DNA from 3 places in the Mesorhizobium argentiipisi genome. Region 1 is predicted to be linked to each of the others. Evidence: riboswitches for the same ligand, from Rfam matches in the RefSeq annotation. Region 1 holds a riboswitch; each other region holds the start of a gene.
What was found. A riboswitch is a leader RNA that binds a small molecule or an ion and turns the genes downstream of it on or off. The one in region 1 is predicted to bind cobalamin.
Positions count from the first base shown of each region.

Region 2: another riboswitch for cobalamin. It lies ahead of O7A05_RS04360 (DUF1636 family protein); the one in region 1 lies ahead of metE (5-methyltetrahydropteroyltriglutamate--homocysteine S-methyltransferase).
Region 3: another riboswitch for cobalamin. It lies ahead of bluB (5,6-dimethylbenzimidazole synthase); the one in region 1 lies ahead of metE (5-methyltetrahydropteroyltriglutamate--homocysteine S-methyltransferase).

Region 1 covers NZ_JAPYKO010000003.1:409,739-417,225, forward strand. The annotation lists gene O7A05_RS07340 (response regulator transcription factor) at 1-118, shown strand, start outside; gene metE (5-methyltetrahydropteroyltriglutamate--homocysteine S-methyltransferase) at 693-3,032, opposite strand; cobalamin riboswitch at 3,121-3,321, opposite strand; gene O7A05_RS07350 (helix-turn-helix transcriptional regulator) at 3,827-4,576, shown strand; gene O7A05_RS07355 (hypothetical protein) at 4,858-5,325, shown strand; gene O7A05_RS07360 (DUF418 domain-containing protein) at 5,841-6,914, shown strand.
Region 2 covers NZ_JAPYKO010000002.1:296,351-303,837, forward strand. The annotation lists gene nuoF (NADH-quinone oxidoreductase subunit NuoF) at 1-455, opposite strand, end outside; gene O7A05_RS04330 (NADH-quinone oxidoreductase subunit E) at 466-1,788, opposite strand; gene O7A05_RS04335 (NADH-quinone oxidoreductase subunit D) at 1,789-2,979, opposite strand; gene O7A05_RS04340 (NADH-quinone oxidoreductase subunit C) at 2,988-3,590, opposite strand; gene O7A05_RS04345 (NuoB/complex I 20 kDa subunit family protein) at 3,595-4,176, opposite strand; gene O7A05_RS04350 (NADH-quinone oxidoreductase subunit A) at 4,167-4,532, opposite strand; gene O7A05_RS04355 (winged helix-turn-helix domain-containing protein) at 4,864-6,063, shown strand; cobalamin riboswitch at 6,094-6,295, shown strand; gene O7A05_RS04360 (DUF1636 family protein) at 6,336-6,761, shown strand; gene cobW (cobalamin biosynthesis protein CobW) at 6,764-7,487, shown strand, end outside.
Region 3 covers NZ_JAPYKO010000013.1:122,364-129,850, forward strand. The annotation lists gene dxs (1-deoxy-D-xylulose-5-phosphate synthase) at 1-371, opposite strand, end outside; gene O7A05_RS19100 (pirin family protein) at 510-1,430, opposite strand; gene O7A05_RS19105 (DUF2277 domain-containing protein) at 1,441-1,707, opposite strand; gene O7A05_RS19110 (exodeoxyribonuclease VII small subunit) at 1,901-2,152, opposite strand; gene O7A05_RS19115 (histone deacetylase family protein) at 2,156-3,082, opposite strand; cobalamin riboswitch at 3,198-3,377, shown strand; gene bluB (5,6-dimethylbenzimidazole synthase) at 3,420-4,151, shown strand; gene O7A05_RS19125 (hypothetical protein) at 4,152-5,135, opposite strand; gene O7A05_RS19130 (TetR/AcrR family transcriptional regulator) at 5,267-5,860, opposite strand; gene O7A05_RS19135 (MFS transporter) at 5,981-7,201, shown strand; gene O7A05_RS19140 (GNAT family N-acetyltransferase) at 7,229-7,487, opposite strand, start outside.

The sequences.
Region 1 (7,487 bases):
TGTTGGCCCGCGCACAGTTGACGTCCATGTCAGCCGACTGAGAAAGGCGCTCTCCCCCCACAGCGTCATCCGAACCATACGCTCGGGCGGTTACGCGCTCGAAGAGCAGGAAATCTGAAATGACGATCGTGGCACGTGGTGTAGGAGCTCGGCCGAGCAAAAGCTGCTCGCGAGGGCGCCCTCACAATAGCGCTGAAGCGAGCGGGCGGCTTTGCGGTGTCGTGGACGCTGCCGGTAAAGTTTGGGGCGATATAACCCTCTTGACTTGTGACTACCGCGATCGACGCAATAACGATCCCGTGCGCTTGGGGAGAATACCCCTCATGCCGAACTCTTGGGTGGAATGATCTGGTGGAAGCAATCAGTCGGCCCTTTCAGACGAAATGGAGGCCATCACCCTTCCCGCGCATAGGGTTCAAACGGCATCACATTACGACTCAGTTAGATGAGCAAATCCGACCGCACGCTGTTAGAGATGCCCTCCCACTCGACGGCATCGTCATTGGCAAGGTGCTGGCTATATTGACCGACGAGCCGGAAGAAGAATCGGACCCGTCAAATCAATGCGGTCAGCGGACTGTCACACACTCCTAACGAAATGGCGTGCCCGTTCGCCCCCCTTGCCGTCACCCAATTTCGATCCGCTTCAGTGCAGTGGATCCGGCCTCCACCGGCGAGGGTATACGCTTTTGCTAGGGGCCCCTCGGTGCGTCTCTCAGAATACGCGCGGCTTCGACCATATTGATGAGTGCCGGACGGACTTCCTCCCACCGACGTGTCTTCAAGCCGCAATCGGGGTTAACCCAAATCTGACTGTCGCAAAGGCGCTCTCGCGCCTGCGAGAGCAGGTTCGCCATCTCGTCGACGCCAGGCACCCGCGGTGAGTGGATATCATAAATGCCCGGTCCAATCTCGTTCGGATAGTTGAACTTTTCGAAAGCGTTGAGCAACTCCATCTGCGAGCGCGAGGTTTCGATGGAGATCACATCCGCATCCATCGCCGCGATCGCGTCTATTATGTCGTTGAATTCGGAGTAGCACATGTGCGTGTGGATCTGGGTCACATCACACACGCCCGTGGAAGCGAGCCGAAAGCACTCGATGGCCCATTCGAGGTAATGCTTCCACTCGGATTTGCGCAGCGGCAAGCCCTCTCGCAGTGCAGCTTCGTCGATTTGAATCACCTTGGCGCCGGCGCTTTCGAGATCACCCACTTCGCCACGGAGGGCGAGCGCGATCTGGCGGCAAACGACCGAGCGCGCGAGATCGTCGCGTACAAAGGACCAGTTCAGAATCGTCACCGGGCCGGTGAGCATGCCCTTAACAGGTTTGTCTGTTAGCGATTGAGCGTACCGCCACCAGCGCACCGTCATCGGATTGGGCCGCGACACGTCACCAAAGATGATCGGCGGCCGCACATAACGTGACCCGTAGCTTTGCACCCAGGCGTGCTGCGTGAAGGCGAAGCCGGAAAGTTGCTCCCCGAAAGATTGCACCATGTCGTTTCGTTCAAACTCGCCGTGCACCAGCACGTCCAACCCAATCTCGTCCTGCCAACGGATGGTCGCCTCTATTTCTTTCCTGAGGAACGCCTCATAGTCGATATAGCTCAGTTCTCCCCTTGCATGGGCCGCGCGCGCATTGCGAATCTCGGGTGTTTGCGGGAAGGAGCCGATGGTCGTAGTCGGGAAAGTCGGTAGCCGGAGCGTTTCGTCCTGAAGCCTGGAGCGCTCAGCAAAGCTGCTTTTCCTACGCATTATGTCTTCGTCGATAAAGGCGAGGCGTCCTTCGACCAGCGGATCATACACCTTCGGGGATGTCAGACGCGCGGCGGCTGCTTGGGTGGAGGACTCCAGCTCTGCTGAAACCGCCTCCCGGCCTTCGGAAAGGGCCCGGGCGATAGTGGTCAGTTCGCCCATCTTCTGCGCCGCGAATGCGAGCCACGACTTTATGTCCCTATCGAGCGCTGTTTCCAGTTCCAGGTCGATCGGCACATGCAGAAGGGAACACGAAGGCGCGATCTCCACTCGCTCCAGTGGCCAGCCCGCGACGACCGGCTTGATCCGGTCAAGGATGGGGCGCAGGTTCGCGCGCCAGACGTTGCGACCATCGATCAGGCCAAGGGAAAGCACCAGGTCCTTAGGCGCAAGCCGGCCGACCGCCTCCAATTGTTCAGGAGCGCGTGCAAGGTCGAGATGCAGGCCCGCCACAGGCAGCGAAAGAGCGGTTTCGAGATTGCCGTCCAATCCACCGAAATAGGTGGCGAGCATGATCTTCAGCTCCGGAGCCGCTTGCGACAGCCGGTCGTAGGCAAAATTGAACGCGTCTTGCTCGTTTGGAATGAGGTCGAGCACGAGCGCCGGCTCATCGATCTGCACCCAGTCGGCGCCCGCCACTTTCAGGCGGCGCAGGAGGAGCTCGTAAACCGGCAGCAGCCGCGGCAGCAGCGCAATTGGGTTGAAGTCCCGAGTGGGCGACTTGGCCAGCTTGAGGAAGGTGACGGGCCCAAGAAGGACCGGGCGGGTGTGAACGCCGAACGCCCTACCCTCGAGGAAGTGATCCACCGGCTTTGACCACGACAAAGCAAAGGCCTGATCGTCGGCGAGCTCCGGGACCATGTAGTGGTAGTTAGTATCGAACCACTTGGTCATTTCCAGCGCGGTGACCGCGTTACCGTGATTGGCATAGTCGAGTCCGGCAGCCTCTCCTTGGCTGCCACGCGCCATGGCAAAATAAGTGTCGAGCGGGACTTCCCCCTCGCTCCAGCCATACCGTGGCGGCACAGCGCCGACCATTGTTGCCGTGTCGAGCACATGATCGTAAAGCGAGAAGTCGTTGGACGGAATAATGGTCACGCCACGGTCGCATTGTTCAGTCCAGTTCTCGACACGCAGCGCCCGCGCCGTTTCGAGAAGGTCGGCAGCGGACGATTTTCGCAACCAATAGGATTCGAGCGCACGCTTTAATTCGCGACGACGGCCAATGCGCGGCACGCCAAGTGTGGCTACCGGAACTTTCTGAGAGAGAGACATACCATACCCCGATATTGGGGCGTGGACGCAAGGCAGACGTTGGCAAGCAGACGAGCCGATTGCTACGCCCACCGAGACACCCCGCCTGTGGACCTTGTTTGCCGTGGCAGGTCTCCTGGCTCGCGGGTCGACACCTCAGCCCGTCTTCCCGAGGCTATTGACCTCAGTGACATGAATGGGCTTGGCTCGCCGCTTACAGTTGCGGGGGCAGCGCCGGCATCTTCACCGGCTTCCCTCTTAGCTCCGTTGCGGCTAACCGCATCGAAGAACCATCGACAACTGGACACTCGCCGAAGAGAAGATTCCTGTCAAGGTGATATAAACAAATCTTTATGTCGTTATCCGATATTGTTGTCGCTCGTGAGCTGCAGATAGCCGCGAAGTCGGTTGAATGCGGCCATCCCTGAAGAGCGCCCGGGCAAGCCCTTCCGCTTCCTCCCCACTGTCCTGATGGCGAACTGTCGCAGGTCCATACCGCCTATTGTTGGGGGTTGACTCCGACGATGCTGGAAGCAACATTCCAGATATACTCGAAATGAGCATAGGCAGATGCAAGCACACGCCATTGCCCGAGCATCCGGCAATATACGCGAGGGAACGGATCGGTCGGCCGGCTTCGCGATTGGCATCCCGCTGTCGACCTTAACCCGAGCAACTCGCTCAACTGATGCAACAAGAATCGAGGAGAGTTGTCGACCAGCACCGGTCGGCCAGCAATGCGGCAGCTTGATGCCTGCAATTCCACCCGAGCCCCAAACCACCCACTATCATCACCATCATGGAAGCAATGCGTTATGGAAGCACCTGCGCTTTGGCGTCGGCACCTCGATGACACGTTCGAGTTTCTCAATCAGATCCGCAAGAGTTCAAGCCAGCAGGAAATCTGCCAGCACCTAATTTCCTATGCCGAGCGGTTTGGCGCCAGAAACGTGCTGGCAGGACCGATCCCACCGCCGCGTGCGCTGAGGCGCGAGCAGATTTCCCATGTGCTGCTTGACGCCTGGCCGCAGCAATGGTCGGAGCGCTATTTCTCCAAAGGCTATCTTCATCGCGACCCCACCATTCAGCTTGTGAAGCGTGGGACCACACCCTTCCGGTGGAGCGAGATTGATCAAGTTTCCAGGGTTTGTTCCTTCGGCCGACAGATCATGGCCGAGGCATCAGAGTTTAATCTGCGTGACGGCTTCACGATTCCGTTCGCAACATTGAACGGACAGCCGGTGGGATTTTCCGTTGCAGGGGAGAAGCTCGAGCCGGGTCCTCACGACCGTCTCGCCTTTCAGTTTGTCGCCGCCTGCGCCTTCGGATGCGCGGCCCTTCTTGCGGATGGCAAACAGGCCTCCAAACCAGTGCGTCTTTCACCTCGACAACAGGACGTCCTGCGCTGGGTTGCCGAAGGCCTCACCGTGGAGCAGGTCGCTGATCGCCTGAACGTCAGCCGCAACACGGCAGATACGCATCTGCGATTGATGCGCCAGAGGCTCGGCGTGACAAGCAACGTGCAGGCCGTCACGACAGCTTTCCGCCTGGGGCTGATCAGCTAGCTCACGCAATCGCGTGATGCCGCATCGATCCGCGATGCACCATTGGTTGACCTCGAAACTGGAGGGACAGCCGAGATGCTCGGGTTCAGCGACAGCATCAAGTCATCCTGGCACGACTGCATAGACGACCCAGATCTCAATCGCTTTGTTGTTTGCATGCCCGACGATGGGTGTGCGGTCGCCGAACCGTCTTCGCGCCTGGGTCTATGATCTCCACATCGGTCCGCGTGAGCATCGACCGGTAATCGACGATCAGTTGTTCGGCGCGGACGCGGCATAGAATGGCCGCCGAAACGCCGCCGTACCGCAACCGAGATCGCGCGCGGTTGGTACGCGAGATCCCATTCCAGGCTGAACCCGCATTCCGCGATCCACAGCTCGACCTCGTCAGCGCCATCGACCAGCCCAGGTCTTGCCAGCTTGAGAATGCCGCTGTCAAAAAGGACGGCTCTCCGAAGGCCGGCCCGCGCCAGTTCCAAACCTGCGAAGCACCGAGTCGCACGGCAGCCTATAAGAACCGCCTTTTTCCACGCAGGCAGTTCGTCGCAGAGCCAAATCGCTCTTGCCTGCACGCTCCCCGCGACAAGCCGGGTTTGTGGCGACAGAGCTTGCCATTTGCCGCGCTGCGGGGGGCATCAGAAGCCAGACGTAACCGCTTTTTCTTCGGCCGTATTCGACTGCTGGCGCAAACACGATGGCCGGTAAGTCACAACGGAAAGCCACTGAAGGCGTTTTCGGCACTTCTTTGAGAGAGTATCCGTCGCACGATTCTAAGCCCGTCAGCTCACGGCGCCGTGCTGTACCCCAATCTTTGTCGAACGAAGTCCACAACTGTCCGGCGTTCGCTCGCCAGCTTTTTGAATTGGTCGTCGTCGATCCCGTCGCCGAAAAAGGCGTGCCGCCTCACTTCGTGATGTCAGTCGTTTGTCGCATATCCGACATTCCCGCCTATCGATCAGCATCTCGACAGCTTTGGCACGGCATGTGCGTGCCTGGCGACAACCGGGCTCCGCCTCGGATCAGGCGAAATCAACCAACCCAGCTCGCCAAACCCGCAGTCGTGTCGGCTCATCGCGCGACCACCCCACGCTGCGGTGACCTATTCCCGCCTGGGTGCGTCTTGCGGCCACGAGCTTGCGGCGCGCTCGTCGCCAACGCACTCGAGGACGCCATGAGCTTTTTTCGACACAATTCGAACTTGGAGGCTAACGCCGGTGTGGCAGGAGGTGCCAATTCGGGTCGTCACTCGCCGGCAAACCGACTTGTGGGCGTCGACCTGGCGCGCGGATTGGCTGTGTTCGGCATGTACGCCGCACATGTCGGACCCTCTCCACGCGAAGGGGGGGTCACCGGCTTTATTCTAGAACTCGCTCATGGTCGCTCTTCCGCGCTCTTCGCCTTCTTGGCGGGGTTCTCCCTTGTCCTCATCATTGGAAGGGTCCCAAAGACAGCACAAGCAGGTCGCCAAGCTCAGATCAAAGTGGTGATACGCGCGCTCATCCTGCTAAGCTTAGGTATGCTGCTGCAGGAGACCGGAACGCCGGTGCGTGTGGTCCTCTCCTATTACGGACTGTGCTTTCTTCTGGTTCTTCCACTCTACCGGCTCGATTCTTTCGCGCTCGCAGCCATAGCGCTTTCGACGGCACTTGTGTTTCCTCAGCTAAGATTCCTGATCAACGCAGTGATGGACAAAGGGATGGACCAACCGCTTATTACCCTGTTGATTAGCGGGTGGTACCCTGCCGTGACATGGATCCCATTCATGATCGCAGGCATGGCGGTCGCACGTCTGAATCTGACGAAAATGATCACCCACCAGTGGTTGGCGACCGCTGGAATAGCGCTCGCCGTCTTTGGATATGGAGGGTCCGCGCTCGCTTTGCACTATGTGCCGGGGGTCGCACAGACGATCACCGCGCAGGGCGGGAAGGTGGGCGATCTCTGGTGGTCGGATGCGGGAGGATTCAACTCGTGGATGGCGTTCGGGGACGAGGCCGTTTGGTTGTGGGTGGCCTCACCTCACAGTGAGACCACCTTCTCGATCCTGGGGAACACCGGCGTCGCCCTCCTAGTTCTGGCGATCAGCCTGGCCGTTTCCGACACGCGTCTTCGCGCGCTGACCGCTCCAATCGCGACTGTCGGTTCCATGTCGTTGACGGCTTATGTCCTGCACATCGGGGGAATCTGGGTGCTCCAGCCAGGATCATCCTCACTCTACCTGCTGGGATTCTTGCTCGCAATCAGTGCGTTCGCAATGTTATGGAGGCGCGCGTTCGGCAGAGGTCCGCTCGAGGCGCTGATGGGCGGAGCCGCAAACTTGTCTCGGTGCGTCCCTTAGCACTGCGCCAGACGAGGGATGAGTATGTACGAGATCTGCGGTCTTTGAGCTCCTACGATTTCGGCTACGCCGAAAACTGATCGGCATATCGGGGGATATGGTTTCGTGTAGGTGCGACCGTGACACGAATCGCCGCTTTCATACTCGTTGGGAGCCACAGAATCCCTCGACTCGATAGGACGCAACCTCCATGGGTAGAGTCGGCCGAGTGACGAGATTCGCGATGATCCGCGTCGCAGCCGTGTGGGTCGGGCCGAGCTGCCCATGACCGGTGGCGTAGTTGACGCGCCTGGCCTTCGTGAATCCCGAGATAGGGGCGCAAGGTCGACTTGTGACGCCTTACCGACTTCACCCAAACGTCGGCAGCAAAATTGTGAAACCCCCGCCATCGGAATCGCTCGGGGCATGGATGTCGTCACAGCGCGATGAGGATCTGTTAATCGCGTCGCTACGGAGATCTGCCGCTGTATTTTGGAGAGTTGAGGAACTCGAACGTGTCACCGAGGACGACCGAAATGCCGAGTACCTCACCTTCTGATCGAAATTGGCGCTCGCCAAATCCGAGATCGTGCT
Region 2 (7,487 bases), on a different contig from region 1:
TTCTTGCCGATCAGCTTGGCTGCGTAAGCCTCGTCGATAGCGCGCTGCAGCGCCTCGCGCTCGCGGATGAACTCGCCGCGCACATAGATGTAGGCGGCGATCGCGCCCATGGCGAAGCCGGCGACCAGCGCGCCCTCGACCAGCGTGTGCGGATCGTTGCGCAGGATATCGCGGTCCTTGCAGGTGCCTGGCTCGGATTCGTCGGCGTTGATGACCAGATAGCTCGGGCGGCCGTCGCTCTGCTTCGGCATGAACGACCATTTCAACCCGGTCGGGAAGCCGGCGCCGCCGCGGCCGCGCAGACCGGACGCCTTCATCTCGTTGACGATCCAGTCGCGGCCCTTGGCGATGAGGCCGGGCGTATCGTCCCAGATGCCGCGCGACTGCGCGCCGGCCAACGACTTGTCGAAGAGGCCGTAGATGTTGGTGAAGATGCGGTCTTTGTCCTGAAGCATTTATCGTCCCTCAGACCGGCTTCTTGCCGAAGACACGGATGTATTCGGCGACGCCGCCCTTGGCGAGCGTCTTGGCCTGCTTCACCCAGTCGTCGCGCTCGATGCGGCCGCGGAAATTGAGATAACCGTCAACCCATTCGCGCTCGGCCTTCTTCCATGCGGCGACCTGCGCGAAGGTGTAGATGCCCAGCGAATGCAGGGTCCCTTCGATCTTCGGGCCGACGCCGGAGATCAGCTTGAGATCGTCGACCGCGGCAGGTCGCTCGATGCCGGCCGGCCGGTTCTTGTCGTTGAGTGAAGGTTTCGCCGTCTTGGCGACAGGCTGCTTGGTTTCCGGCGCCTTGAAGGCCGTGGCCGGTTCGGCCTTCGTCTTCGGCCCGCTGCGCGGCTTGGAAACGGCCTCGACTTCCGGAGCAGCCTGATTGGCGTTGGCGGCCGAATGGCGCGGCGCCCTGACGCTGGCGCCGTTCTCGGTGGCCGGGGCGACCTTGACCGGCGACGGCGTGTTGAGCGCCGGGCTGGTTTCAGCCGCATGGGTCTTCGGCTTGCTGGATTTTGACGGTCCAACCGGGCCCGGGGCGGCCGGAGCCGGCGCCGAACTTGCCGGCGCAGCGGGTGCCGGGGCTGCGGCGGGAGCATCAGCCGGCGCCGACGCGAGAGCTTCCCTGGCCGCTTTCGCCGCCGCCTTGGCTTCCTTGTCGCGCGTCGACTTCAGGATCGCCTTTTCGCTGGTCAGCGTCGTCAGGCCGGTAGCCGGCTCGGAGCCGTGGCGGCCGTTCTGCGGGCCTGGCTTGACCTCGGCGCCCTTGCCGGCGTCGTAGAGATCGATGATCTCGGCCAGCCGCTCAGGCGTCAGGTCCTCGAAAGTGTCCTTGAAGATCATGACCATCGGCGCGTTGACGCAGGCGCCGAGGCATTCGACCTCCTCCCACGACAGCGTGCCCTTGTCGTTGGTATGGAACTGGTCGTGATGGATTTTCGAACGGCACACATCCATCAGCGCTTCGGAGCCGCGCAGCATGCAGGGTGTGGTGCCGCAGACCTGGATATGGGCGCGTGTGCCGACCGGGTTGAGCTGGTACTGCGTGTAGAAGGTCGCGACTTCGAGACCACGGATGCGCGGCATGCCGAGCATGTCGGAGATCGTCTCGATCGCCGCCTTGGTGACCCAGCCTTCCTGCTCCTGCGCGATCATCAACAAGGGGATGATCGCGGACTGCTCGCGCCCTTTCGGGTATTTGGCGATCCACTGCTGGGCGGCTGCCGCGTTCGCTTCGTTGAAGGCGAACGAGGCTGGCTGGAGGCTGGCTTCTGCAAGACGGCGGACTGACATTTAGCGATCGACCTCACCAAACACGATGTCGAGGGAGCCAAGCACGGCGGTGACGTCGGCCAGCATGTGGCCGCGGCACAGGAAATCCATGGCTTGCAGATGCGCGAAACCAGGCGCGCGCAGCTTGCAGCGATAGGGCTTATTGGTGCCGTCGGAGACCAGGTAGACGCCGAACTCGCCTTTCGGCGCCTCGACGGCCGCATAGACCTCGCCGGCCGGCACGCGATAGCCCTCGGTATAGAGCTTGAAGTGATGGATCAGCGCTTCCATCGAGCGCTTCATCGCGGCGCGCTTCGGTGGCACCACCTTGCCATCGAGATTCGACACCGGGCCGACGCTTTCCTTGCCGAGCAAGAGATCGACGCACTGGCGCATGATCTTGGCCGACTGGCGCATCTCTTCCATGCGCACAAGGTAACGGTCGAAGCAGTCGCCGTTCTTGCCGATCGGAATGTCGAAATCCATCTCGGAATAGCATTCATAGGGCTGCGATTTGCGCAGGTCCCAGGCGGCGCCCGAGCCGCGCACCATCACGCCCGAAAAGCCCCAGGCCCAGGCGTCGGCCAGCGACACGGTGCCGATATCGACATTGCGCTGCTTGAAGATGCGGTTGCCGGTAAGCAGCGCGTCGAGATCGTCGATCGACTTCAGGAACGGATCGATCCACTTGCCGATATCTTCGACCAGCTTATGCGGCAGGTCCTGGTGCACACCGCCCGGCCGGAAATAGGCCGCATGCATGCGCGAGCCCGAGGCGCGCTCGTAAAACACCATCAGCTTTTCGCGTTCGACGAAGCCCCACAGCGGCGGGGTCAGCGCGCCGACGTCCATCGCCTGCGTCGTGACATTCAAGATGTGCGACATGATGCGGCCCATCTCGGAATAGAGCACCCGGATCAGTTGCCCACGCTTCGGCACCTCGATGCCGAGCAGGCGCTCGGCCGCGAGAGCGAAGGCATGCTCCTGGTTCATCGGCGCGCAATAGTCGAGCCGGTCGAGATAGGGCACGGCCTGCAGATAAGTCTTGGCCTCGATCAGCTTCTCGGTGCCGCGATGCAGCAGACCGATATGCGGATCGACGCGGTCGACCACCTCGCCGTCCAGCTCCAGCACCAGGCGCAAAACGCCATGCGCCGCAGGATGCTGCGGACCGAAGTTGATGTTGAAGTTGCGGACGGAGGTTTCAGCCATGGGTCGCCCTACTGCTTCGCCTTCTCATCCCCGGGGAGGACGTAATCCGTTCCTTCCCACGGGCTCAAGAAGTCGAAGTTTCTGAATTCCTGCTTCAATTCCACCGGCTCGTAGATGACCCGCTTGGCCTCGTCGTCGTAGCGAACCTCGACGAAACCGGTCAGCGGGAAATCCTTGCGCAGCGGATGGCCTTCGAAACCATAGTCGGTGAGGATGCGGCGCAGGTCCGGATGGCCGGAGAACAGCACGCCGTAAAGGTCGTAGGTCTCGCGCTCGAACCAGTCGGCACCGGGATAGACGCTGGTCAGCGACGGCACCAGCGTCTCCTCGTCGGCCTGGACCTTGAGGCGGACGCGCGCATTCTGCTTCGGTGACAAAAGGTGATAGACGACATCGAAGCGCTTGGCGCGCGAGGGATAGTCGGCGCCGCAAATGTCGATGATCGAGATGAACTGGCAGCGCGGATCGTCGCGCAGGAAGGTGGCCACCTCGATGAGATTGCCCGGTTCCACCGAAATCGTCAGCTCGCCATACGCAATCACGGCTTCGCCGATGCGGCCGGAGAGCTTCTCGCCGAGATAGGTGGAGAGTTCGTTCAAAGCCAGGGTCATCGGCTCACCGCTCGATCGTGCCGGTGCGGCGGATCTTCTTCTGGAGAAGGAGAATGCCGTAGAGCAGTGCTTCCGCGCTCGGCGGGCAGCCGGGCACATAGATGTCGACCGGCACGACGCGGTCGCAGCCGCGCACCACCGAATAGGAATAGTGGTAATAGCCGCCGCCATTGGCGCAGGAGCCCATCGAGATGACGTAGCGCGGCTCCGGCATCTGGTCGTAGACCTTGCGCAGCGCCGGCGCCATCTTGTTGGTCAGCGTGCCGGCGACGATCATGATGTCGGACTGGCGCGGCGACGCGCGCGGGGCGACGCCGAAGCGCTCCGAGTCATAGCGCGGCATCGAGGTGTGGATCATCTCGACCGCGCAGCAGGCGAGACCGAAGGTCATGAACATCAGCGAGCCGCTGCGCGCCCAGGTGATCAGCGCCTCGGTCGAGGTGACAAGGAAGCCTTTGTCGGCCAGTTCATTGTTGATCTCGAGGAAGAAGGGATCGTCCTCCCCTACCGGCCTGCCGGTGTTGGGGTCGATGATGCCCTTAGGCTTCGGCGCGACGAGGGTGCCTGAACTGTCGTTCAATCCCATTCCAGCGCTCCTTTTTTCCATTCATAGGCAAAACCGATGGTCAGTACCGCCAGGAACACCGTCATCGACCAGAAGCCGAGCATGCCGAGCTTCGAGAAGGACACCGCCCACGGGAACAGGAAGGCGACCTCGAGATCGAAGATGATGAACAGGATCGACACCAGGTAGAAGCGGATGTCGAACTTCATGCGGGCGTCGTCGAACGAGTTGAACCCGCATTCATAGGCGGAAAGCTTTTCCGGATCGGGATTGCGGTAGGCCACCAGGAACGGAGCAACGATGAGCGCCAGACCGACGATCATCGCCACGGCGATGAACAGCACGATAGGCAGGTACGAACTTAGGAGTGCGCTCATGCGGCGACTTTCCTTCGGCGGGGGCAGTTCATTTTGATTACAGCAACGAACTCTAATGCGGAAGCGTGACAGATTAACCGCTGAACCGTTTTAAGGGGCCCATGCTGCAACGCGGCGAGGGTTAGCGCAGCGGTTTCGGTGACGCAAGTCAAACCTTGTTCAAATCGCGGCCCTGGACGCCTTATCGGAAGAAACTGGTCCGATCCGCTCCTGTTTGATTTCCTTCGATTTTTACTCCACTTTTGTCTCCTGACATATCTCCCGCCATTTGCCTGCTAACATGGCCGGAATCACCGGCTAAAAATCCAAGGGACGATCGGGGCGACGCCTGATGAAAGACAAGATTTCGCTGGCCATGGCGAGGCGCATTGCGCTGGACGCGCAAGGGTTCAACGACCGTCGCCCCGCAGGAGTTCCGGATCGCCGGCACCTCGCCCGGGTGCTTTCGCGAACCGGCCTTCTGCAGATCGATTCCGTGAGCGCGGTGGTGCGGGCGCATTATATGCCGCTCTATTCGCGCCTCGGCCCCTACCCGCTTACGCTGCTCGACAATGCCGCGGTCACCCGCAAGCGCGCCGTGTTCGAATACTGGGCGCATGAGGCGTCGTTCCTGCCCGTCGAGACCTACCCGCTGATGCGCTGGCGCATGCAGCGCGCCGAGCAGGGCGAGGAGATGTATCTCGGTCTCGCCAAATGGGGCCGTGAGCGCAAGGAAATGATCGACGAGATATATAGAGAGGTCGCCGATCGCGGTCCGATCGCCGCCTCCGATATCGAAGGCCACAAGGGTAATGGCGGCTGGTGGGGCTGGAGCGAGGCCAAGCACGCTTTCGAATGGCTGTTCTGGGCCGGACGCATCACCACTGCCTACCGGCGCGGCTTCGAGCGCTATTACGACCTGCCCGAGCGCGTTTTGCCGCAGGCGGTGCTCGACCTTCCCGTTCCCTCGGTCGAGGACGCGCATCGCGAATTGCTGCGCATTTCGGCCCGTGCTCACGGCATCGCCACCTATGGCGACCTGCGCGACTATTTTCGTCTCGCGCCGGGCGACACGAAGGATCGCATCGAGGACCTGGTTGAGGCGGGGGAACTGCTGCCGGTGAAGGTCGAAGGCTGGGACAAGACCGCCTATCTCCACAAGGAAGCCCGTTTCCCGCGCCGGATAGAGGCGCGCGCCCTGCTCGCCCCCTTCGATCCCGTCGTCTTCGAACGCACCAGGACGGAAAAACTCTTCGATTTCCGCTACCGCATCGAGATCTACACGCCGGCCGAGAAACGCCAATATGGCTACTACGTGCTGCCCTTCCTGCTCGGCGACCGGATCGTCGCCCGCGTCGATTTGAGAGCTGACCGCCCGGCCAGCATCTTGCGCGTCCACGCCGCCTATGCCGAGGCCGGCGCCCCGCCCGAAACGGCCGCACAGCTTTTCGATGAGTTGAAGCAGATGCAGGGCTGGCTCGGCCTGGAGTCGATCGAAGTGACGCCGGCCGGCGACCTCGGACCGGCGCTGGCCGACATCGCGGTGTCGTAGCTGCGCGTTGACAGGGACCTAGCCGTAAGCCTAAATCCTGACCCAGACGGTCTTCTCCCGGCAAAGGGAGGAGCCAAGAGGGAATGCGGTGCGGGCCAAAACCCAAATCCGCGGCTGTCCCCGCAACTGTAAGCGACGAGCCTCTGCCGAAAACCACTGGGATTTCCCGGGAAGGCGGCATTCAGGGCGACGACCCGCGAGCCAGGAGACCTGCCGTCTGAGACTTTAAGTATCCGAATGCCCGGCGGGTTTTCCGGGCAAGGAGCATGGTTTTGGATCGCAACGACAGTTTCCAGGCAAACATCGCGGACATTCCGTCCGAGCCCGACGCTTTGGCCGGCGTGACCGTCATCGTCTGCTCATCCTGCCGCGACGAGACCGGTTCGGATGCGCATCCGCGCGCCGGTGCGCTGCTTGCCGAAGATACGCATCGGGCTGCTTCCGGCGAAAAGATCAACATCCGTACCGTCGAATGCCTCGGCAACTGCAAGCGCCGGCTGAGCGCGGCTTTGCTCCGCAATGGCTGCTGGAGCTACGTCTTCGGCGATCTGAACACGACCAGCGGCGCCGATCTCATCGCCGGCGCAAAGCTCTTCGCCACCTCGACCGATGGTCTCATCCCCTGGCGCGGCCGGCCCGATTCCCTCAAGCGCGGCCTGGTTGCCCGCATCCCTCCTCTCGACATGCTGAAGGACTGACCATGAACGCATCCGTTTCCCGTGTTCCCTGCACCGTCGTCACCGGCTTCCTCGGCGCCGGCAAGACGACGCTGATCCGCAACCTGCTTGAGAACGCCAAGGGCAAGCGGCTGGCGATCATCGTCAACGAGTTCGGCGATGTCGGCATCGACGGCGAGATCCTGAAAGGCTGCGGCGTCGACGCCTGCCCGGAAGAAAACATCGTCGAGCTCGCCAATGGCTGCATCTGCTGCACCGTCGCCGACGACTTCGTGCCGGCGCTCGACCAGATCCTGTCGCTCAAACCCAAGGTTGACCACATCCTGATCGAAACCTCCGGCCTCGCTCTGCCGAAGCCCCTCGTCCAAGCCTTCCAATGGCCGAGCGTGAAGAGCCGCGTGACGGTCGATGGCGTCATTGCCGTGGTCGACGGACCGGCGCTCGCCGACGGCCGCGTCGCTTCCGATATGGATGCCCTGCAGGCGCAGCGTGCGGCTGACGATTCCCTCGACCATGACGATCCGGTCGAAGAGGTATTCGAGGACCAGATCGCCTGCGCCGACCTGATCATCCTGTCGAAGAGCGACCTGATGGATGCGGCGGGCTCCGCCCGTGCCAACGCCGTCATCGGCGAGCATGTCGCGCGCGCGGTCAAGGTCGTGCCGACAGCGCAGGGCAAGGTTGACCCGTCCGTGCTGCTCGGCCTCGGCCTTGCGGTGGAGGACGACATCGAGAGCCGCAAGACCC
Region 3 (7,487 bases), on a different contig from region 1:
ATCGAGGTCGAGGAATGCGCGGCGCCGAACGGGTCGTATTCGCTCTCGGCGCGCCGGGTGAACCCGGAGAGACCGCCTTCCTGGCGCAGCGTGCGGATGCGGTCGCGGCGGCCGGTTAGGATCTTATGCGGATAGGCCTGGTGGCCAACGTCCCAGATCAGCCGGTCCTGCGGCGTGTTGAAGACATAGTGCAGCGCGACGGTCAGTTCGACAACGCCGAGGCCGGCGCCGAGATGGCCGCCGGTCTGCGACACGGCGTCAATGAGCTCGGCGCGGAGTTCCGCGGCAAGCTGCGGCAGCGCGCTCTCATCAAGCGTCCGCAAATCCGCCGGAATGCGGACCTTGTCGAGCAGCGGCGTATCTGGCTTCACTCGGGCGCGTCCTGCTTCAAATTGACCCTTCAAATTGACCGAACACGGCGCTACCAGCAGATTGCGCCATAATCATGCGCGGCAATAGGCCGCCGGCGGGCGGATGTAAATGCGCGCCAGTGACGCGCGGGTGGTCCCTTAGCTCTCGGGCAGCGGGATGAACTCTTCCTCGTCGCCAGGAACCATATCGAAGCGGCCCGTCTTCCATTCCTGCTTGGCCTGCTCGATGCGTTCTTTCGAGGACGAGACGAAATTCCACCAGATATAGCGCTTGGAGCCCAGCGAAGCGCCGCCGAACAGCATGAAATGCGCACCGCGCTCGGAGGAAACGACGATCTCCTCGCCCGGCTTGCACACCAGAAGCCGTTCGGCCGGGAAAACATCGCCGCCGAGCGAGACGTTGCCCTCCAGCGTGTAGATGGCGCGCTCCTCGGCATCGGCCGGAATTTTCACGCTGGCGCCGGCGGCCAGCCTGAGATCGGCGTAAAGCGTGTCCGAGGCGGTCGCCACGGGCGAGCGCAGGCCTGAGAACGCGCCAATGACGACGCGGCCGCTGACACCCTCGGCATCGATCTGCGGCAAGCGAGCCACCGACGTGTTCGCGAACACCGGAGCGATCTCCTCCTTGCCGTCCGGCAGCGCCAGCCAGGTCTGCAGGCCGGAAACCGACATCGGCGCGCCGCGCAGTTCTTCCGGCGTGCGCTCGGAATGGACGATACCGCGCCCGGCGGTCATCAAATTCACGTCGCCCGGCGCGATCACCATTTCGGTGCCGAGCGAATCCCGGTGCCTGATCCTGCCATCGAACAGGTAGGTGACGGTGGACAGGCCGATATGCGGATGCGGACGCACGTCGAGCGGATGGCCGGCGCGCAGGATCGCAGGGCCCATGCGGTCGAAGAAGATGAACGGCCCGACCAGGCGACGCTTTGCCGTCGGCAGAGCGCGGCGCACCTCGAAACCGCCGATGTCCTTGGCATTCGGAACGACCATCATTTCGATCTGGTCGCAGGCGAAGGCATCGCCGGGTTCAGGGTCGTTTCCCGGAAAGAAGCTCATGTTGGTTCCCTCAGGCGAAACGCAGCGCCGACCTGGCCTTCGCCTTGGCAGCCTCTTCCTCGCGATTGCGCGGCTCCTGGTTGGTTTCGAGCGAGTCGATCAATTCGCGCGCAGCGGCCGCGATCGCTTCCACTGCATGGTAAAAAGCGTGCTCGTTGCGCTTGGAGGGCTTGGTCGAGCCGCTCAGCTTACGCACGAATTGCAGCGCTGCGTCATGCACTTCGTCATTGGTCGCCGGCGGCTCGAAATTGGCCAGGGTCTTGATGTTGCGGCACATGGCTTGAACTCCTTACCTGCTTTCTCTGCCCTTACCCGGTCTGAGATCATCCGCTGAGGTGTTGAGATTCAGCTCAGGCCGAGCCGAAAATGGTGGTTTCCGAGAACCGGAGCGGAGCGTACTTGAAGTACGTGAGCACCGGAAGCGCAGGAAGTTGCCATTTGCAGGCCGACCTCACCTGAATATCAACACCTCAGTCGGCGTCCAGCGGTTCAGTTCCCACTGGCTTGCCATCGCGCGACAGCCTGATCTTCTCGACCTTGTCCTCGGCCGCTTTCAGCAGCCGGTCGCAATGCGCCTTCAGCGCTTCGCCACGTTCATAGATCTTGATCGACTGGTCGAGCGGGACGTCGCCGCGCTCAAGATCATCGACAATCTTCTCAAGCGCGTCGAGCGCCTGTTCGAAGCTCATCGCCTTGACGTCCTCATTGCCTTCCAACGCCATACTCTATCCCTTCATCAGCCGCCCGACATGGGCGGCGACTGAAAATGCCAGTCCCTGCAGATCGTAGCCGCCTTCCAGCAGGCTGACGAGTCTGTTGGAGCTGTGGCGGCCGGCGCGTTCCATCAATTGCCCGGTCGCCCAGTCGAAATCGTCCTCGGTCAGGTTGATCTCGGCCAACGGGTCGCGATGGTGCGCGTCGAAGCCCGCGGAAATGATGATCAGGTCCGGCGCGAACGCGTCGATCGACGGCAGCACGCGCGACAGGAAGGCGTCGCGGAAGAGATCGCTGCCGGTCTGCGGCGCCAGCGGCGCATTGACGATGTTGCCGGCGCCGGTCTCGCTTTTCGCGCCGGTGCCGGGATAAAGCGGCATCTGATGCGTCGAACAATAGAGCACCGACGGGTCGTCCCAGAAGATGTCCTGGGTACCGTTGCCGTGGTGAACGTCCCAGTCGACGATGGCGACGCGCTCAGCCTGATGCCTCTTTTGTGCGTAGCGGGCGGCGATCGCCGCCGTGTTGAACAGACAAAAGCCCATCGCGGTGGTCTTTTCGGCATGATGGCCAGGCGGACGGGCGGCGACAAAGACGTTTGCCGCACGGCCCTCGAAGACGTCGTCTACTGCCGCGTTGGCACCGCCGATCGCGGTGACCACGGCCTGCCAGCTTTTCGGGCTGGCGCTGGTGTCGGCGTCGATCGAGGCGATGCCGCTCTCAGGGATCGCGGCGCGGACACGCTCGACGAAATCCTCCGGGTGCGCGTAGAGGATCGTTTTCTGGTCGCCTTCCGGCGCCTTGACGCGGTCGAGCGCCGAAAAAGCCTCGTCGTCCAGCACCCGCTCGATGGCGCGCAGGCGGTCGGGCCGCTCGGGATGACCGGGCGGCGTGAGGTGTTCGAGGAAGATCGGATGCGTGTAGAGACGGGTGGCCATGGCGCCTAATCTAGGGACCTATGACCGCAATGACCATGTTTGGCAGGCCGAATGGCTGGGGAAAATCGCGTCTTGCCGTGTCGCTAATGCCATTGGCGGGTGCCGGGCTTCGCTGTAAGGTCTCCTCGCTGCCTGGTGCCCGCGACGCGGGAGAATCGGGAACACGGTTGAACTCCGTGGCGTGCCCAACACTGTAAGGGGGACCGCGCCGGCAAACGCCACTGTCGAAGACGGGAAGGCGCCGGATGCGGGACGATCCCGAGCCAGAAGACCGGCCCGGCAGACATGGTCTTCCGCTTGGTCAGGCGGGGGACTGTTTGTCGCAAGGGGAAAAGCGATGACAGCAGCAGCGATCGCCGCGAGTGGCGGCGACTTTGACCAATTGGCGCGCGACGCGGTCTACCGGGCCATGTTCACCAGGCGCGACGTGCGCAGCCATTTTGTCCCCGACGATCTCGATGACAGCGTGCTGGCGCGGCTCATCACCGCCGCGCACCATGCGCCATCTGTCGGCTATATGCAGCCGTGGAATTTCATCGTCATCCGCGATGCCGAGCGGCGCACACAAGTGCGCGACCTGTTCCTCGCGGCTCGCGAGCAGGAGCTGCCGGCGATCGAGGCGGAGCGGCAGGCGCTTTACCGCAAGCTGAAGCTCGAGGGCATCTGCGAAAGCGCGCTCAATCTATGCATCACCTGCGACCGGCATCGCTCGAAGGACTCGCCTCTCGGGCGTTGGCACAACCCGGAGATGGATCTCTACAGCACCGTCTGCGCAGTGCAGAATTTCTGGCTGGCGGCGCGGGCCGAAGGTGTCGGCGTCGGCTGGGTGAGCATCATCGAAACCGAGGCTTTGAAGCGGCTTCTCGCGATCCCCGAGCATGTCACGCCGATCGCCTATCTCTGCGTCGGCCGCGTCTCGGAATTCGCGCCGAAGCCGGACCTCGAGGCGCATGGCTGGGGCAAGCGCCTGCCATTGCCCGAACTGGTCATGAGTGAGACATTTCGCGGCGCCGGCGAGGCGCCGCTTAAATCGGCAATCGCAAACCTTGGCGGCCCATCAAAGCCATGATCAGGCGGCTCTCGGGGCATCCCAGCGCGAGCCGCCGCCAAAAGAGCCCAGCGCCTTGTCGCGCAGTTCCCTGAATTTGGACGAGGTCTCGGCGAGCCGCCGGTCCCATTCGGGATTGGGCGCCTGTCCCTCGATCGCTTCGAAATAAACCTGCATCAGCGAGGCGATGGCGAAAGGCTCGATGAAGGCCGCCTTGAAGGCCCAAGCAAAGACGATGGCGAGCACGAAGGCCCATCCGGCCAACTGCCCAGGCATGACCCAAAGGATCGCGGCGGCGGGTGCCAGCATCAACAGGAAGATGACGAAGGACACGCCCCACATGATCACCGCCAGCCAGACTGCGTTCTTGACCATGTGCTTGCCGTTCTGCGCGTAGAGCACCACGCCTTGCCTCGCCGTCTCGAATGGCGAGTTCGAATTGATGCGGATGTTGTAGCCGAGGATGATCTCGTCGACATAGGTCAGCGACAGGCGGATCACCGTGTTCATGAAGCTGACGATGCCGCTCAGGCCCGGAATGGGCAGGAAAGCGGCGATGCCGCCGATCAGGCCGGTGATGGCGCGGATGGCGCCCTTGACCAGCTGGTCGACGACGAAAAGGATGTTGGCCTCGGCGAAGCGCTGGGTGACCACTTCCTTCGCATAGGCGATCTGGCCCTGGCCATCGGGAACGTCATGGCCGTCGATCAGATGCACCATGACGGCAATATGGCCCGCTTTCAGCACATAGAGGATGTATTCGCGGATCCAGTAGACGGCGATCGAGACGACGCCGAAGCCGACCACGCCGCCCCACAGCGCAAAGGACATCGGACCGTCTGGATCGGTCGAGATGTGCCCGACGCCATAACCGACGCTGGCGCCGGTCCCGGTCGCCATGATGTAGGCGGCCGTGATGCCGAAATAGACGATCATGCGAAAGACGATGAACGGCCATGTCCGCATCATGATCAACACAGACTGACCAATGCTGAAGTCCCACATTCCCCGACTCTCCCACCCTTAAGAGAATGGCCGGGGAGCATGCGCTCGCCCCGGCGATTGTCAATCGCGGCAGGGTTGCGCCGGCCCGAAACCGGTGCACAACCCGGTGGCTTGATTACCCAAGCGAACCGTCAAGGCTTCTTGCGCAAGCCTTCGAGCAATTGCTTGAACGCCGCAATCGCCTTCTTCGACGTCGCTTCGGGGTCCTTGGAATTGGCGATTCGCTGCGCAGCCTGACTGCTGGCGCCATTGATCAGCCGTGAGGTCGTCTCGGGATCAAGCTCCGGAACGACCACGCCCTCTTCCTGCAGCCTGGTCAGATGCTCGGTCATCGAGGCGGTGCAGGCATTGGCGTTCGGCCACTGTGCCGGGTCGCCGAGCACCGCCGGGCCGTCGCGGAACATGATGCGCTGGATTTCCGGCTCCAGCGCCATCTCGATATAGGTGGTGCATTCGTCGACGAAATGCTGCCAGCGGGTCGGCGCCTTGGAAGCCACCTCGTTGACCCGCAAGGCCATCTCGCCGTCGATTTCGGCGATCACCGCCTGCAGCAGCCCCTTCTTGTCGCCGAAGTGGTGGTAGAGCGCGCCGCGCGTCAGGCCGGCCGAAGCGGTGAAATCGTCCATCGAGGCCTCAGCATAGCCGATCGTGCCAAAGGCATGGCGGGCGGCCGCGATCAGCTTGGCGCGTGTCTCGGCGATCATCTCCTTGCGCGGTTTGCGCATGGCCCTGGACCTATTAACATACGTCTCGTATGCCAATTGACATACGCGACGTATGAACTATCTGACTTTCATACGCTGCGTATGTAGTTGCGACATTCACCCTTGTCGAGGAGCAGGACCATGCGAAACCCTTATTCGGACATCTTTCGGGCTCCCGGCACGAAAGGCTTTGCCGCGGCGGCTTTCATCGCGCGATTGCCGATCGCCATGGCGCCCATCGGCATCGTGGCGATGCTGTCACAGACGCATGGCGAATATTGGCTGGCCGGCGCGGTCTCCGCGACCTATGCGCTGGTCAACGCCTTCCTGTCGCCGCAGGTGTCTCGGCTGGTGGACCGGCGCGGCCAGACGGCGATCGCCGCGCCGATGACGCTCGTTTCGGTGCTTTCCTTCGCGACATTGATCGTTGCGGCCAACCAGCACTGGCCGATCTGGACGTTGTTCCTGTCGGCGCTGCTTGCGGCCCCCATGCCCAGCATCCCGGCGCTGGTCAGGGCGCGCTGGACCGAGATCTTCCGCGACCGGCTGGAGCTCAACACGGCGTTTGCCTTCGAATCGGCCGCCGACGAACTGGTCTATGTCGCCGGCGCCTCGCTGTCGGTGGGCTTGAGCGCGGCGCTGTTTCCCGAAGCCGGGATGGTGGTCAGCACATTGCTGCTTGCGCTCGGCTCGGCGGCATTCCTGCTGCAGCGCTCGTCCGAGCCGCCGGTCCGCCCGGCCGAACATGGCGCGGCCGGCTCGGCGATCCGCCTGCGGCCGGTGCAGATCATCACCTTCGCGCTGATCTTCGTCGGCGCGACCTTCGCTACCACGGAAGTGACGACGGTGGCGATCACCAAAGAGCTCGGCCAGCCTGAGGCAGCGAGCCTCGTCATCGGCGTCTATGCGCTGGGATCCTTCGTGCTCGGCATCATCGTCGGCGCGCTCAGCCTCGAGGCGCCGCTGCAGCGGCAATTGGCACTCGCGGTCACCGTGATCGCGCTCACCACCTTACCGCTGCTCTTCGCTGACACCGTGCCGACGCTGGCGCTGGCTGTGTTCGTCAGCGGCGTCGCGATCTCGCCGACCTTCATCACCGCCTTCGGCCTGATCGAGCGCCACGTGCCGCCGGCGATGCTCACTGAAGGTGTCACCTGGGTGACAACCGGCATCGGCATCGGCATGGCGCTGGGCTCCTTCGCCGCCGGCTGGATGGTCGACAGTTTCGGTCCGCAGAACGGGTTCTGGGTTTCGGTCGCGGCGGGCGCGATCGCGCTGGTCACCGTGCTTGCCGGCCAATGCCGGCTGGCGATTGACGATTGCAATGTGGACAGAGGCGAAGCGGTAATGCCCGCGGAATGAACGAACACGCTGGCGAAGGGCCGGGCGTCAGCCCCGTTGACGCTCCGAATAGCTGGCTGCCGAGACGACGAAGAGCCCCGTTGGCGCGCCATGCAGCACCACGTCCCTGTCAAAGGTGAAGCCGCATTTCTCCAACACGCGGCGCGAGGCCGGATTTGCCGGCCGCGCCAAGGCGATCACCCGCTGGGCTTCCAACGTCAGGAATGCTGCACACAACGCTTCCATGACCAGTTCGCTGGCATAGCCGCGACCCCAACTGTCGGGATGGAGGTGGTAAGAAAGGTTC